One region of the Halomonas sp. NPDC076908 genome, then DNA from elsewhere that is predicted to be linked to it. Evidence: predicted binding sites of a transcription regulator. Region 1 holds the regulator's gene; each other region holds the start of a gene.

Region 1 (4,109 bases):
TTGCCTTTGCGCTTTGGCAGCTCTGGATGCTCACGGCACATACTTTTCATTAGTATGACATGGCTCAACATTTACCCTTTTGCTACGGGCTAGGCTAGCGGCAGTCCCTAACGCTGGAGCGCCTCTCAATGACCGTTCATGCCCTTGCTGCTTCACCTTGTGCACCCTCTAGTGTGGCAGAGCCCACGCAACCGGTGTGGGATGAAGCCTTGGTGCGCCGTTACGATACCAGCGGCCCACGCTATACCTCTTACCCCACGGCGCTATCATTCAATGAGCAGTTTACCCCTGGCGACCTAACTCAGGCCTTAGAGCGCAGCAACGCGGGCAAACGCGCGCTCTCGCTTTATGTCCATGTCCCATTCTGCCGTAAAATTTGCTTTTATTGCGCCTGCAACAAGATTGCCACCAAAAATACCGCCTTGGCGGAGCCCTACCTGAGCCGACTAGACCGCGAAATGGTGCTTACCGCTCGCCACCTTGATACCTCGCGGCCGGTCGAGCAGTTACACTGGGGCGGCGGTACGCCGACATTTCTAAGCTTGAATCAGATGGGCGATCTGATTGACCGTTTGCATGCCCGGTTTGGACTTTCTGAGTCTCCCGAGCGCGATTATGCGATTGAAATAGACCCTCGCGAAGCAGACGTTTTTACCCTGCGCCATCTTCAATCGCTGGGGTTTAATCGTATTAGCCTGGGGGTTCAGGATTTAAGCCCGCTGGTCCAGAAAGCCATTAACCGTATTCAGCCCCGAGTACTGACTGAAACGTTGATGGAGGAAGCCCACCGACTCGGGTTTCGCTCGCTTAACCTCGATTTGATTTACGGCTTACCCTTTCAAACCGAGAAGAGCTTTGCAGACACCTTACGCCAAGTCATTGAACTCAACCCGGCTCGCCTTTCGGTGTTTAACTACGCTCATATGCCCGAGCGCTTCCCCCCACAGCGGCGCATTAGTGAGGACGATTTACCGGGTGGCGAGGAGAAGCTGGCAATTCTGCGCACTACCATTGAGATGCTCACAGCAGCAGGCTACGTGCATATCGGTATGGATCATTTTGCCCGCCCGGATGACAGCCTGGCCGTTGCTCAGCACGAGGGCTCACTGCAACGCAATTTCCAGGGCTACTCAAGCCATGCCCAGTGCGACTTAATCGGCCTTGGCGTATCAGCTATCTCACGGGTTGGCGATGTCTATGCGCAGAACCCAAGCGACCTTGCCCGCTATGAGGCGGCACTGGATCAAGGCCAGTTAGCCACTGTAAAGGGGCTGCGCTTAACCGAAGACGACTTGATTCGTCGGGACGTTATTGAGCGACTGATGTGCGATATGCGCATCGACCTGGCCGCCGTCAGTGAACGCTGGAATATTGATGCACCGCGTTACTTTGCGGCTGCCCTTGAGCGTCTGCAGAGCGCCGAGAAAGATGGCCTGTTAACCCGAAGTGGCGACCAGCTTAGCGCAACGCCCATAGGGCGGCTGCTCATTCGCCATTTAGCCATGGCGTTCGATGCCCATCTACCTGGGCAAACAGGGCAGCGCTACTCTAAGATTGTTTAATCAACTTGTCGCTAGGGTGCGAAAGCTCCCATACTAGTTGCGGTCCGTATAATATCAGCGTAACTAACGCAAGGAGCAAAGCATGTTGGAACCTATGAGCCATCGCCGCTCGCTACCGCACGAAGCTCGCTGCCAAACCTGCAGTCTGAGTTCACTTTGCCTGCCGCTTGCCCTTGAGCTGGACGATATGGGCCAGTTCGATGCTATTATTCGACGACGCTCACCGCTGAAAAAAGGTGAGCCACTGTTTCGGCAAGGCGACACCTTCACCAGCGTTTACGCCGTTCGTTCGGGCAGCTTGAAACAGATGACCGCCGAAGGTAACGGCAGCGAGCAGCTAACCAACTTCTATCTACCCAGTGAACTGGTGGGGCTAGATGGTATCGATGAAGAGCAGTACCCCGGTAGCGTGATCGCCCTGGAGACAACCACCGTCTGCGAGATCCCGTTTGATCGCTTGGATTTACTCTCGGAAGAGCTCCCCGAACTGCGCGGACAGCTGTATCGCAGTATGAGCAAGGAGTTACGTGATGATCGCCGCATGATGCGCCTGCTATCGCGCAAAACCGCCGACCAGCGCCTGGCCACCTTTTTGATCACGCTGTCGGATCGCTTTCGCCACCGGGGCTACTCGCCTTATAGCTTTCGACTCTCCATGCCCAGAGCCGACATCGGTAATTACCTTGGCTTAGCTGTGGAAACGGTCAGCCGTATTTTAAGCCGCTTCCAGCAGCAGAGCGTGGTGGCGGTTTCAGGTAGAGAGGTCAATATTCTCGATATGCCGCGTTTAATCACCCTCGCCGAAGAAGAAGAGCAAACGGTTAGCTGATATTAAAGGCGTTAATGCGCCCAGCTAACAGCTCAGCCTGCTTCGTTTCCAAGCCTGCAAAATCAAACAGGCTGCGATCCGCCAACTGCGAAGGTGCAATATTAGTGACGGCTTTAAACATGCTTTCCAAACGGCCAGGGAATTTCTTGTCCCATTCGGCGAGCATCTCCTTCACTACCTGACGCTGCATATTAGGTTGTGAACCGCATAAGTTGCAGGGAATGATCGGAAACTGCATCAGCCGCGAAAACTCTGCAATATCTGACTCTTTACAGTACGCCAGTGGCCGAATGACGATGTTTTTACCATCATCGGATAAAAGCTTGGGGGGCATGGCTTTCAAGCTACCACCAAAGAACATATTCAAAAAAAGTGTTTCAAGAATATCTTCCCGGTGATGGCCCAAGGCTATCTTATTGGCGCCAATCTCTTCGGCAAAACCATATAGCGAGCCGCGCCGCAGGCGTGAACAAAGCGCGCAGGTGGTTTTGCCTTCTGGGGTTTTCTCCTTCACTACCGAGTAGGTATCACGCTCGACAATGTGATACTCCACGCCCTGCTTATCCAGATACGCTGGCAGCACATGCTCTGGGAATCCCGGCTGCTTTTGATCCAAGTTGACGGCTACCAGCGAAAAATTGACCGGCGCATTGCGCTGCAAATTGCGCAAAATCTCCAGCATGGTATAGCTGTCCTTGCCACCGGAAAGGCACACCATCACCCGATCACCTTCGTTAATCATCTGGTAATCAATAATCGCGTTGCCCACTTCTCGGCGCAGGCGCTTCTGTAGCTTATTAAACTCACGCTTCTGCTTGGCATCAGCCTGCTCTGATAGATCTTGGACAGTATCAACGGGGGCTGCCTCAACAGGATCCAAGCCAGTAGCATCAAAATGAGCGGGGTCGAAATGATCAAGAGATTGCATGATATAAGCACTGCCGATGAAATGGTGAAAAGCGCTAGAAAGGCATAATTGGGCACCATTCTAGCAATACTCTTCGCCTGACCCAAACTCTCCCCGCTAATCTGTTTCCGCCATAATGCGTTGTAGGCGCATATACAGCAGCGCGCTGGCCGTCGCTGCACCCAACACACTTTGCATGCCGACCCTAGGCACTTGCCAGCACGCCAACGCCTTTGCAAAGGTACTGGGGAGCTCAACCTGTGGGTGTGAACGACGTAGTTGGCGCTGATGCAGTTTAGCGACATCGACCTGAGCATTGGGCAATGCAAAGTCTAGTGTTGCTCTTAACACTACATTTAAGGTGCTAATCCGTTTATCTAATTGCCAGCCAATAATCGGACGATTCCCAATAAACTCGACGAGGGCGCTCAAGCTCTCACTGCTGGGCGGCACTATATCGCCTGCCTGGTACAGCAATTGATGACGGCGCAGCGTTGCGCTTTCGATATGCTCCGGCGTGCCCAGTGTCATCACAAAAGCATGACTGGTACGTACCTGCTGTTGGCTCAATACCACTGCAGCCAAGCTAATCAGCGGAGACGACGAGGTGGGCGTTACATAACAGGCAATGGCCACAAGCTCATCTCCCATGTATGGCTGAAATAGCCAAGCATAGGGCGAGTCAGCGCAGCGCCGACGGTCGCTTTCGCGGCGTAGCAACGTGCGCAGTGAACCGCTAAAGAGCGTCACGTGTCGATCTAACAGCCGCATTCCGCTCACGAATACTCCAAGTGGTAACGGTGAGAAAGCC
Region 2 (4,109 bases), on a different contig from region 1:
CTGCACGGCCTGCTGGGCGACCGCCACGATTGGGCGGGGGTGAGTGATGGCTTGGAAGGCGTTGATTGCTTAGCGTTGGACTTGCCTGGCCATGGCGAAAATCACCGCGTCCAGACCGCCACTTTTGAGGCGTTTCACTATTGGCTTACTGACACACTGGTGACTCACGGTATTCGCCGCTATTGCCTGCTGGGCTACTCCCTGGGCGGGCGCTTGGCGCTTTACCACGCCAGCCGTCAGCCATTAGATCTTGCCGCCCTCTGGTTGGAAAGCGCCCATCCAGGGCTGGCTACCAGCGAGCGACCCGCCCGCATTGCCCATGATGAACGCTGGGCAACACGTTTCGAGCAGGAACCAATAGAGGGGGTACTGACTGACTGGTACCAACAACCGGTGTTTTCCGACCTAACCGAGGCCCAGCGTCGTCGGCAGATTCAACGCCGTCTTGCTAATCATGGGCCGGCTGTCGCGAATATGCTGCGTGCCACGTCACTCGGCAAGCAACCGTCGCAATGGGCGTGGCTGGCAAACACGTCGCTACCGGTCAGCTATTTTTCAGGTCTTCGGGATGCCAAGTTTCATAAATTGGCATCCCGTTTGGCTGCTAGGGCTCCCCACCTGCGTCATATCACGCTGGAGGGGGGACACAATCTCCATTTCGAGCTACCAGAAGCGCTCTCGCAGCAGCTTAACGCTTGGTATGGCCTCCTTGAATAAGCAAGGATTAGGTAAACAGCATTAACCAGGGCAGACCAATGACTAGCCAAGCGACTAGGAAGATGAGCCCGAAAATTGCCCCAAGGCGCCAGAAGAGAGCGCTAGGCAAGTAGCCGCTGCCATAGTAAACCGGGCTTGGTCCTGTGCCGTAGGGCGTGAGAATACCCATAAAGCCCAGCGTGGGAAGTAGCAGCAGAACAAATATCTGCATATCCAACCCGGCAATCCCCGACGCTGCTGCAAGAATCACCGGCAGCAGAGCGGTAACGTGCGCTGTCACGCTGGCGAAGAAATAGTGAAGTAGATAGAAGATGGCAACCAGTGCCACCATGGCCATCAGCGGATTAAAGTGACTGATCTGCCCACCGACCACATTACCAAACCAACTCACGAAACCCACCTGACTCAGCCCGCCTGCCAGTGCCACTAAGGTGGCGAACCATACAAAGGTATTCCAGGCAGCATTGTTATTGAGGATGTCATTCCAGGTGACGATGCCAGTTAACAGCATGCCACAGATCACCACCAGCCCTACTAGCGAAGCAGAGATAATGCCGCCGCCAAAAATCCATAGCAGCAGGGCAGTCACGACCATTACCACCAGAAAGACCTCTTTACGGGTGAGGGCGCCTAATTGTTTTAGTTCGTCTCTTGCCCAATCAGAGATTTCATGGCCCGCTTTCACCTCGGGGCCGCAAAGCCAGTAGCACAGCAGCGGCACCATTAGCAGCAGCAAAATACCGACTGGAGCAATGGCCATAAACCATTGCCCCCAGTTGATTTTGATGCCGGTTGTGCTTTCGGTCAGGGCGACGGCTAACAAGTTGGGGGCCATCGCCGTAAGAAATAACGAGCTGGTCACGCAGGTAGAGGCCAGCGCTGTCCACATTAAAAAGCTACCCATGCGCTTCATGCTTGGGTCGTTGGGGTGCGAATCGTAAAGGGGGGGAAGATTGCGAATTACCGGATAAATGGTGCCTGCACTACGCGCGGTATTGGAGGGTGTAAAAGGAGCAAGAATGGTATCCGAGATCATCACAGCGTAGCCAAGCGTAAGAGTACGCTTACCCATGGCATGCACCAGCCAGAGAGAAATACGCCTGCCAAGGCCAGTTTTCTCGTACCCCAAGGCAAACATAAAGGCCCCGAATATCAGCCATACGGTTGAGTTGGTGAACCCTGATACCGCCCATGAGAATGCTTGGTTGGCGGCATTAAACCCGTCTGCTGCCAGTTGATCCGGCGAGAAGAGCACCCAGGGCGAGAGTAGCGCAGCGAGGGTGACGCCGAGCAGCCCAATAACGGCGCCAGGAAGAGGTTCAAGAATCAAGCCAACCACGCAGCCAAGGAAGATGGCGAAAAAGTACCATGCGTGAGGCGCAAGCCCCGGTGGAGTGGGGATCAGCGCGACAATAATAGCGACTGCTAACGGCGCTAGTAGTTTCCACCGCGGTGAGGGTTGAGCATTGGTTGTCATGCGGCACCTCTACTTCTCTTAAGTATATTCAGAGCTACTCATTAATTTATTCTGAGCTACGAGGGCGCAAATCTCCCTATCGTCACCAATTAGCCTTTTAGGATTAAGTTACGTCAGCTAGGTGTGCGAGGCGAGAACGTTGAAGAGTACACCAAACGCCAGAATATACTCAGAAATCCTGATCCGCTTTGATGTACATCAAAATTTGTAGATAACTTTCAAGATACGGTTATGTAGAGGAAGATAACTAGATAATCATATTGGGGGTGAATAATCATGAGTGATCAGATCTCTCGTCGTACAGAAGAAGACCTGCTGGGCTGCAAAGAAGTAGATAGCCAGAATTATTATGGCATCCACACCTTACGGGCAAAGGAGAACTTCCAGCTTAGCTCCCAGACAATTTCCGACCTCCCTGATCTTGTGCGGGGTATGGTATTGACGAAGAAAGCGGCTGCTTTGGCCAACGGTGAGTTGGGTACGATAGAACCGTACATTGCCGATTATATTGTCGCAGCTTGCGACTTGATGTTGAACACAGGTAAAGGGTTCGATCAATTTCCCGTCGATGCTTTTCAAGGTGGTGCGGGTACTTCGGTCAACATGAATACCAACGAGGTGTTGGCCAATATTGCTCTGGAGTTGATGGGCCAGCCAAAGGGCAGCTACGACGTCATTGGCCCCAATGATCACGTCAATAAGTGTCAGTCAACCAATGATGCTTATCCCACCGGCTTTCGGGTAGCCCTGTTCAGCAGTTGCGATAGCCTGATAGCAGCGCTTGAGCGGCTAGCAGAGGTGTTTGAATCAAAAGCGGAAGCCTTTAAAGATATTCTAAAGATGGGGCGTACTCAGCTCCAAGACGCAGTACCCATGAGCCTGGGTCAGGAATTCCACGCCTACGCCGTGACGTTAAACGTGGAAGTGAGGAGTCTCCGTAGGTGCCGGGAATCACTGCTGGAGGTGAACTTAGGTGCCACCGCTATCGGCACTGGCATTAACTCACCGCCGGAGTATTCACTCTTGGCCATCACCAAGCTTGCTGAGATCACAGGCCAAGCTTATACGCCTGCAGAAGACTTGATTGAAGCCACCTCCGATTGTAATGCCTATGTGTTGCTGCACAATGCCTTCAAGCGGCTGGCAGTGAAATTATCAAAAATCTGCAACGACCTACGTTTACTGTCATCTGGTCCCCGTGCAGGGTTTAACGAGATCAATCTGCCCGAGCTGCAAGCGGGCTCCTCAATTATGCCAGCAAAAGTCAATCCCGTTATCCCTGAAGTCGTCAATCAAATCGCCTTCAAAGTGATTGGCAATGATGTGACGGTCACCCTGGCCGCCGAGGGAGGCCAGTTGCAGCTTAATGTCATGGAGCCGGTGATCGCCCAAACTATGTTCGAGTCGATCAATCTGTTGGAAAATGCCTGCATCACACTGGCCGACAAGTGTGTCGCTGGCATCACAGCCAACCCCGATGTATGCCGCGATTATGTGCTCAATTCAATTGGCATCGTTACCTACCTAAATCCTTACATTGGTCACCATGAAGGCGATATCGTAGGAAAAATCTGCGCTGAAACCGGCAAAAGTGTGCGCGAAGTGGTGCTGGAACGGCAGCTCCTCACTGCCGAGCAGCTCGATGAGATCCTCTCTATCGATAATTTGATGCGCCCGCAATATCGTGCCAAACGGTATACGCGTGCTTTGGGTGCCCAGTGAGCCGTCAAAATCAAAAGAATAGGCTAATTTTACCCACGCTTTTGCAGGGGAGGTCCTTATGATTTTTTTGGAATTATTGGTTGTGCTGGGCGCTATTTATTTGGGCGCCAGAATAGGCAGCATCGGTATCGGGCTTGCGGGTGGCATGGGGGTGTTGATACTCACCTTAGGGTTTGGGCTAACGCCTGGTTCC
Region 3 (4,109 bases), on a different contig from region 1:
TGGTCCCTACACTGCCTGCGGTATCGCCAACGAAGTTCTGTTCCAAGTACTCGTCATCACGACCAAAGGTTTGCTCGTGCCAATTGGTGACGCTGAAGTTCTGGTTAATTGCCGAGAAATCATAGCCCGCAACCCAGCCCGCCATATAGCCGTTCATCCCAGTGTAGCCATCGCTTTGTACCCGCGCTGCGCCAATAAACGGTTTAAACCATAGGCCGTTATCGAAGGTGGTACGGTAGCCAAGGCCAAGAATCTGGTCTTGTTCGCGGCCGTTAAAACCGTAGTCGCGGAAATCGTAAACGTGGGCATAAAGCGATAGTGGGCTGTCGCCCAGGTAAATGTGTGAAGTCACTTTACCTGCGGTGCGAAAGTTGTCTTTACCGCCGCTGGACTCATCAAACTGGCTGTTAGTGGGGTTCTCAAAATCAAAGAAGCCGTAGAACTCCCCCCAGCTAAAGCCTGCACCGCCTTCAATTTCGACAAACATAAAGTCGCTTTTAGCGGCGTTAGTCGATGTGCGCGACTCAGTGCCGCTTGACCAATCTAAATAGTTTAAGGAAACGTTACCGAAGGACCAGATGGGCTGAAAGGTATCCGCATTGGCCGTGGTAGCCGCACCTGCCATCAAAACGCCAGCGCCAAGCGTGACTAAAGACGAAGTGCGAGTCAGCGTACGAAGTGGGGTACGCGAGAGTGTACGAGCAGTCATGTGAGCCTCAACAAAGGTTGTCGCGGTGCCATTTGAGGGTAGCTATTTGGCACTAGCTATCCGGGGGGTTAATCGTGCGGGCTGGCGTTAATGTTAAAATTATAACATTTAGTGTTATTTTTCTAACGTTGATTTGCAAGCGTTGTCACATCAACGCTATTTAAATGTGATAAGGCTCTCGTCGTTGACTGGATGTGCATTAAAAGTCATTACAGCGGTGGCAATTCTGTCGTCGCTCGCTCAGCATAGAATTGAAGACCACAGTATTGAAAACCACAGTATTGAAAACCACAACAAGAGGGGGTTTGCTAGGAGATGCCCACCATGAATGGCCGTAGCGCTCTGCGCCTTGCCAAACTTCAGGAAGCGCTTGCCAGCGGCGGGACTCTTCATCTGCGCGATGCCGCAGAGATGTGTGATGTCTCAGAAATGACCATTCGCCGTGATCTGACCACCCATCCCTCAGCTATTAGCCTGCTGGGCGGACGTTTAGTCATGGCGAATTATCCAGGTGTAACGCCGATTTACGATTTAACTGAGCAGCAAGCAAGCCACTACCAAGCAAAGTACCGTCTCTGTCAGCGTGCGCTAGCGTTTATTGAAGAGGGCGATACGCTGTTTATTGACTGCGGCTCGACGCTAATTCCCCTGTTGAGCCAGCTAAGTCATTTCCGCGAGCTAACGGTAGTCACCTATGCGCTCAATGTTGCCAATGCCGTCGCCGTGCTTCCAAACGTACGCCTAGTATTATTGGGCGGACTGTTTTATGCCGCCTCGCAGTCATTTGGCAGCGATAATATTGCCGCCTCTATTGAGCGCTTAGGCATCAATAAAGCGCTAATTTCTGCCGCGGGAGTAGACCTTGAGCGTGGGGTGAGCTGTTTCCACTTTCACGAAGTGGCCCCCAAACAAGCCGCCATCGCCACTGCTATGCAGCGTCTATTAGTGGTGGATGCCAGCAAATTTGGTGTGGTTCGTCCTGCCTATTTCGCGGCATTAGACGATTTCGATGTGGTTGTCACTGACGAAGAGGGTGCTCCGCAACTGTTAACAGGCCAAGGGAGTGAAACACCCGCCGTTACCGTCGCCTAGCATTTTATAAGGTGCGTCAATGCGCCACTTCTTTCATGATCTGGATCAATAGAAAATACTTTAGTCTTAGCTGTTCTGGCTTTAGTGCTTGAGCATGCGGGCTCGTCGTCACTCACCGCTCGACGACGCATATTTTTCCCGGAGTAGTGCCTTTAAACGCAACATTTTGGGAAAAGTATGGTGTTATAGTTAGTCTGCTACTTAGCTTGCTATTTACCTTGCTATTTAGTTGGCTAGTGCCTTTTGACCCTCTCATGAGATCACACCATGCAACGACACTCACTCGGGCGCAGGCGAGGCACCTTAGTGCTCCTTGCGCTGTGCCTGTTTCTGGCAGGCTGTAGTTCGGCACTTTTAGATCCCAAAGGGCAGATTGGGGTTGAACAGCGTTCGCTAATACTGACCTCTTTTGGTCTGATGCTGATCGTAGTTATTCCTGTTATCGCGATGACGCTGCTGTTCGGCTGGCGCTATCGGCGTAGCAATGCGTTAGCTAAATATCTGCCTGACTGGGCGCACTCTAACGCGATTGAAGCGGTGATTTGGGTCGTCCCCTGCGCGATTATCGCTGTTTTAGCCCTGTTAACCTGGAAAACCTCCCATAGCCTTGATCCTCATAAACCGCTTGAAAGCGATGTTGCACCAATAGAGATACAGGCGGTGGCGCTGGATTGGAAGTGGCTGTTCATCTACCCCGAACAGGGTATCGCCAGCGTTAATGAAGTGGCCTTCCCAGTAGATACCCCGGTGCGCTTTCGGGTCAGCTCTGGCTCGGTAATGAACGCTTTCTTTATTCCTCACCTGGGCAGCCAGATTTACGCCATGGCGGGCATGGATAACGATGTCCATCTGATTGCTGATGAAGTTGGCAGCTATCCCGGCCGTTCCACTAACTACAGCGGTGCCGGTTTTTCGGGCATGACCTTTGAAGCAAAAGCCACTACGCCTGACGATTTTGATGCTTGGGTCGAAGGCGTTCGCAGTGCCTCCGAGACACTGACCTACCCAGAGCGCTATGAAACGCTCGCTGAGCCCAGCGAATACCACCCCGTGGAGCACTTTTCAGCTATTTCCCCTGCGCTTTATGAAAGCATTTTGACCAGCTTTCACACTGGTGGTGAGCACCATGGAGGAGGCGGCCATCAGGCGGGAAGCGACCATCAGATGGGCAGTGACCATGCTGATTCCCACGATGGCGAAAGTGTTCATAGCTCGCAGCATCAGGCCGCGACTGGCCATCATATTAATAACCATGCCAGTGGGGAGCATGCCATGCGCAGCCATCCCACTAGCGTTGAAGCAGGGGGTTAAGCCATGTTTGGAAAGCTCACGTTAGAGGCAATTCCCTACCACGAACCGATCATCATGATCGTGGCGGCCTTTATGGCCATTGGTGGTATCGCGCTGGTAGGCGCACTAACTTACTACCGCAAGTGGGGCTGGCTGTGGAACGAGTGGTTTACCTCCGTTGACCACAAAAAGCTCGGTATCATGTACTTTATCGTCGCCTTGGTAATGCTGCTACGCGGCTTCTCGGATGCGATTATGATGCGCACCCAACTGGCGATGGCCGCCGGAGGCGCAGCGGGGTATTTACCCCCCGAACACTACGATCAGATATTCACCGCCCACGGCGTGATCATGATCTTCTTTGTTGCGATGCCCATGGTCATCGGTCTGATGAATCTGGTGGTGCCACTGCAAATTGGCGCTCGCGATGTCGCTTTTCCCTTCCTGAATAACTTAAGCTTCTGGCTGTTTGCTGTCGCCGCGATATTGGTCAATATCTCGCTGGTGGTGGGCGAATTCGCCAAAACCGGTTGGCTTGCCTACGCGCCCTTATCGGGGATCGAGTTTAGTCCCGGGGTAGGGGTCGATTACTGGATATGGGCGCTACAAATATCCGGGATAGGCACGACGCTTACCGGTATTAACTTCTTCGTGACCATACTAAAAATGCGCACCAAGGGCATGACGCTATTCCGCATGCCGATCTTCACCTGGACCTCGCTGTGCGCCAACATTTTGATCATTGCCTCCTTCCCGATTCTGACCGCGACCATCGCGTTACTAACGCTGGATCGCTACTTCGGGATGCACTTCTTCACCAATGATTTTGGCGGCAACATGATGATGTACGTCAACCTCATCTGGGCCTGGGGCCACCCGGAAGTCTATATTCTGATTCTGCCAGCGTTTGGCGTGTTCTCTGAAGTCATCTCAACCTTCGCCCGTAAACGGCTGTTTGGTTATATGACCATGGTGTGGGCGACCATCGCCATCACCTTACTATCGTTTATTGTCTGGC
Region 4 (4,109 bases), on a different contig from region 1:
TGATAGCCAGCTGCAGTAATACGACGCTCACCGTACTCGCCAGCGTAACACCTTCGAGTAAGGGAATAGGCTCTGGCTTGGTGCGCCCTAAACGGTTCGCAGTAAACATAGCAATCACGCGCCCGCCAACCACTGTCATCATCAGTGTGATCAACAGCACGGCTAAATAGGCCGCTTGGCGAATCAACTCGGCATCGCCGTTCTTCAACCCCAGATGCATCGCCAGATTAGCCATCGCAAACAGTGCAAGCACCGGGATGAAGATCAAATTGCGCCACCGCTTCGCGGTAATTACCAATTTCGCCATGACGATAGCAACCACCGGCAGAAACGCTAGGTCGACCATCAGTAGCAGCCAGCCCGGCAACGCCATGGGAAAGGCCATTAGTAGCCGACCTAATAGCCATAACACGACTAGCGCCAGCAGTGGCCCGCCGCTTAAGCTCGGCAATCCGGTCCAGTTGCGCACAGCCGTTAGTAAAAATCCCGCTACCACTGCCGCTGCAAAACCGAACAGCATTTCATGCTGATGCCAAAAAATCAGGCCGCCGTAGGGGCGCAGCAGAATATTGCCGTGCCAGAAACCCAACCACACCAACAGGGCTACCACGCTAAACAACGCAGCCAGTAGGAAGAAAGGCCGAAAAGCCAGACGCATCAATGGCAGATGCTTAAGCTTGAAGGCAGGTGGGGATGAGGTGATCGTTGGCATGGCATAATCCCGACTAATTTGCTTGGAAATATGATTGTGCGCCTCGCAACCATCAAAAACCATGACAAGTATCAAAAATGCATCTTATAGTTTTAAGCAGCTAGCCGCCCATCAATAACCGTCGTCACCTCAAGGGTCCTTCCAATAATAAAACCCGCTTTAAGATTGGTATTTATACCCTCTGGGCTTTAAGATGCATTTATAAAGCATCTTAAAGCCCAGAGGTATTATCCGTGCTAACACATGACCAAGAAAAACTGATCGACGCAACGGCCCCCGTCGTTGCTGAACATCTAGACGCCATTACGCAGCATTTTTACCCGTTGATGTTTAACCGCTATCCCGACGTAAAACCACTCTTCAATGAGGCGCATCAGCAAAGCGGTGGACAGCCTCGCGCTCTGGCCAGCGCCGTGTTGGCCTATATAAAACTACGCAGCAACCCTGCCCAAGCACGCGCCACACTGGCTGTTGTGGTCAGCAAGCATGTCTCTTTGGGAATACTTCCTGAACAGTACCCCATCGTAGGGGAGTGCTTGCTAGCGGCGATTGGCGATGTTCTTGGCGATGCCATAACACCAGAAATCGCCGGTGCGTGGGGCGCGCTTTATAACGAGCTTGCTGCACTACTCATCGACCTTGAAGACCAGCGCTACCGTGAGTTTGAGCAGCGTCCTGGCGGTTGGCGGGGCACCCGACGCTTCAAGATTGCCAGCACCCAGCAGGAGAGTGTCTTGATTCGCTCTTTTATTCTGGCACCCGAGGATGGCGACACGGTGGCTGACCATGAGCCTGGCCAATATATCGGCGTACGCCTAACCATTAATGGCGAACCGGCCTATCGGCATTACAGCCTATCGGATACCCCCAATGGTCGGAGCTATCGCATCTCAATCAAACGCGAAGCAGAAGGGCTAGTCAGTCGTCATTTTCACGACGTCCTGCAACCAGGCGATAGCATAGAGCTGCTTCCCCCCGCAGGTGATTTGACGCTGGTAGAGGGTGACGAACCGCTGCTGTTTGCCAGCGGGGGAGTCGGTCAAACGCCACTTCTCCCCATAGCGCGGCATGCTTTGGCCCTTGGACGACAGGTAGTCTATTTACACGCTGCCTTAGATGCCGATCATCACGCTTTTAATGACGAGCTTAAAACCTTGAAGGCTGCCTATCCCCAACGTTTTCAAGCTGTCAGCATTCATGAACGGGGAAACTGCGCCGATCATACTGGGCGTATCGACCGCTCCTTATTAGCTGACTACCTGCCTGGCCCTATGGCTCGCTGCTATTTTGTCGGTCCCCAGGGGTTCATGACGGCTATCAACAATGCTTTGGCTGAGCTAGGTATCGGCGCAGACCGCCGACACTTTGAGCACTTCGGCCCCTCGCGACCGCTCGACGCCGCTTGATAAATAGGCGGCCTCAGTAACGCATACCGACGCCGCCTAATAAATTCCTGGAAGCTGGGGAGGGTGAAATCACCCACTGCGCGACATCCGCTCTAGCCCCATCAGCACTTCACCTAAACGACCTTGCGCAAAACTTTCCTCACGGCCATCCAGCAGGTTTTTAAGCGTTAACCCCAGCTCCGTGTCCCCTTCTATGACTAAACGACGCTGGAAAAACAGGCTATCGGGGTCTTCGCGGCGAGTAGCAAGGCACAAAAACTCGCGCCATCCTCCACGAATGGTTGCCTCGCCCTGCTCACGGCATACTACCAAGCGCTGGGCTTTAAGCGTCAGGCTTAGCGTCACCCCTAAATCCCCGATGGCGAGGGTAATACGCCGCCCTTCCAGAACATCAAACTCGCCCTCTTGCAGAGGCTCAGCAAACGTACGGTTGAGTAAAGGCGCGATTACACGCTGCTTAATAATGAAAGGCACCTTCGGATCAAGAAGACGAATCAAATGCTCAAGGTTTACCGGTAGAGGCAGCAACGCAGACGCCGGGGGAACAACAAACGGTAGCAATGACACAGTACGCACTCCTAAGTAAAAGCAACAATGGCAAACGCCATGGGGTCTATACTAAGCACTGCCATGACGCTGCGAGCTGATATGTGTCAGTAGAGACGACATAACCTCACTCATGGCCATTGCGATGTACCAGCCCGACTCAAGCTAGCCAGGAAAGAGGGCTGTGGCGAATGGCGGCCCCCACCATATAGGCGAATAAACAGATAGCCACCACGGCGGCAATACCACGCGCCTGGGGCGTCTTCCCGCGTTTAATGGCAATATTGCCAATACCGATATACGCCAGTAATGCCAGCAATTTGGCTCCCAGCCAGGGAAGCTGCCAGGGCCATACGGAGAGCAGCATCATTAACGTCACCCCTAGGCCCAACAGAGCCGTATCGATGAGGTGAGGCAATACCTTGACCCAACGGGCTTTGAGTTGCGGGCTTTCCCGCACCGACCACCAGGCGCGCACCATGAAGAGCGTGATGCTCAACGCAGCGGCCATCATATGCAGATGCTTAATGACAAAATAGTGTTCCACGGTAACGCCCTCAGCCAACGTTCACGGCATCGCCATGACGATCGAAAGCGATGAACGAGGTGATATTGCCCATTTGCAGCGACTCCGCCATACGCTGAAGCTGACGTTCAATCTCAGCGCCATCCGCCGGGTCGTCCATGGCAGCAGCAAACACCAGATCCCATTCGAAGCCGGTACGATCAGACTCCTCGACCAACGCTGCCATACTGCTCAGGTCATCGGTCGACTTGTCCACACAGACGACGGGGATCAGCACGCCGCCCTCTCCCTTTTCAAAACGACGACGTTGCTCATCATCAGGAAAATCGGGCAGTTCAGCGCGGACGAACACAAACAGCAGCCGCTGGGGCTTAGCTTGTTGACGAGCTTCCTGCAGTAGATCGGTAAATGTCGCTATCGTCATGGGAAAGGGCCTTATGGTTACGGTTGTTAATAGGTGAGAGACGTTATGAAATATGCGTCGTTGCTATGTATCTTTAATCTGGCGAGCGAGCCGTTTTGCGGCCAGAGAATTTTTGGGTATCGCCACGCATTGCTGTCGAGGCCGCAGGCGCCTCCACGAAAAGCCATAACAGCAGCATTACCATGGTGAGTGGAATAAGCAGGCTCAATGGCGCTGCCCGCCAACCATAGGCTTGAACGACCAAAGGCTCCATATGCAAAGAAAACCCCACGCCTGCCATCAGAGCAAGGAAGAGCCCTACCAGTAGGCACTTTAGGCAGCCAGGCATCCAGCCTTTGGCGTGGGCGATACCGGTGGCAATGACAGCCCCCCCCAACCCTAGCCCTCCTCCCACCAGCAGAAACTCCCCTGGCTGATTAGCCACCCCAAACCAGCCAAGTGCTAGCGCGAGCCCCAACAGCAGCCACTGCATCAAGCTGCAGGTATTATTTCGCC

Evidence for each region. Region 1 encodes FNR, which switches genes on or off when oxygen is low (the NO sensors DNR and NnrR bind a similar motif). Its sites were predicted from a motif close to TTGATNTANATCAA; they were not measured.
Region 2: ACQKE4_RS00870 (anion permease) is a predicted target of FNR. The motif match lies at 2,383-2,396, and genes of this name have one in related genera.
Region 3: cyoA (ubiquinol oxidase subunit II) is a predicted target of FNR. The motif match lies at 1,837-1,850, and genes of this name have one in related genera.
Region 4: ubiT (ubiquinone anaerobic biosynthesis accessory factor UbiT) is a predicted target of FNR. The motif match lies at 2,762-2,775, and genes of this name have one in related genera.

What each region holds. Positions count from the first base shown of each region.
Region 1 covers NZ_JBNNIW010000015.1:39,016-43,124, reverse strand. Annotated here, with positions in the region: gene ACQKE4_RS10790 (sulfite exporter TauE/SafE family protein) at 1-53, shown strand, start outside; gene hemN (oxygen-independent coproporphyrinogen III oxidase) at 129-1,562, shown strand; gene fnr (fumarate/nitrate reduction transcriptional regulator Fnr) at 1,645-2,391, shown strand; gene ttcA (tRNA 2-thiocytidine(32) synthetase TtcA) at 2,384-3,319, opposite strand; gene ACQKE4_RS10770 (DNA polymerase III subunit epsilon) at 3,416-4,069, opposite strand; gene ACQKE4_RS10765 (DUF294 nucleotidyltransferase-like domain-containing protein) at 4,075-4,109, opposite strand, start outside.
Region 2 covers NZ_JBNNIW010000001.1:192,678-196,786, reverse strand. Annotated here, with positions in the region: gene menH (2-succinyl-6-hydroxy-2,4-cyclohexadiene-1-carboxylate synthase) at 1-717, shown strand, start outside; gene ACQKE4_RS00870 (anion permease) at 725-2,194, opposite strand; gene aspA (aspartate ammonia-lyase) at 2,471-3,916, shown strand; gene ACQKE4_RS00860 (anaerobic C4-dicarboxylate transporter) at 3,975-4,109, shown strand, end outside.
Region 3 covers NZ_JBNNIW010000020.1:20,866-24,974, reverse strand. Annotated here, with positions in the region: gene ACQKE4_RS12655 (outer membrane protein OmpK) at 1-709, opposite strand, end outside; gene ACQKE4_RS12650 (DeoR/GlpR family DNA-binding transcription regulator) at 1,034-1,801, shown strand; gene cyoA (ubiquinol oxidase subunit II) at 2,069-3,112, shown strand; gene cyoB (cytochrome o ubiquinol oxidase subunit I) at 3,116-4,109, shown strand, end outside.
Region 4 covers NZ_JBNNIW010000001.1:219,570-223,678, forward strand. Annotated here, with positions in the region: gene ACQKE4_RS00975 (NnrS family protein) at 1-712, opposite strand, end outside; gene ACQKE4_RS00980 (globin domain-containing protein) at 946-2,118, shown strand; gene ubiT (ubiquinone anaerobic biosynthesis accessory factor UbiT) at 2,188-2,685, opposite strand; gene ACQKE4_RS00990 (SirB2 family protein) at 2,825-3,211, opposite strand; gene ACQKE4_RS00995 (ribonucleotide reductase subunit alpha) at 3,222-3,614, opposite strand; gene ACQKE4_RS01000 (hypothetical protein) at 3,688-4,109, opposite strand, start outside.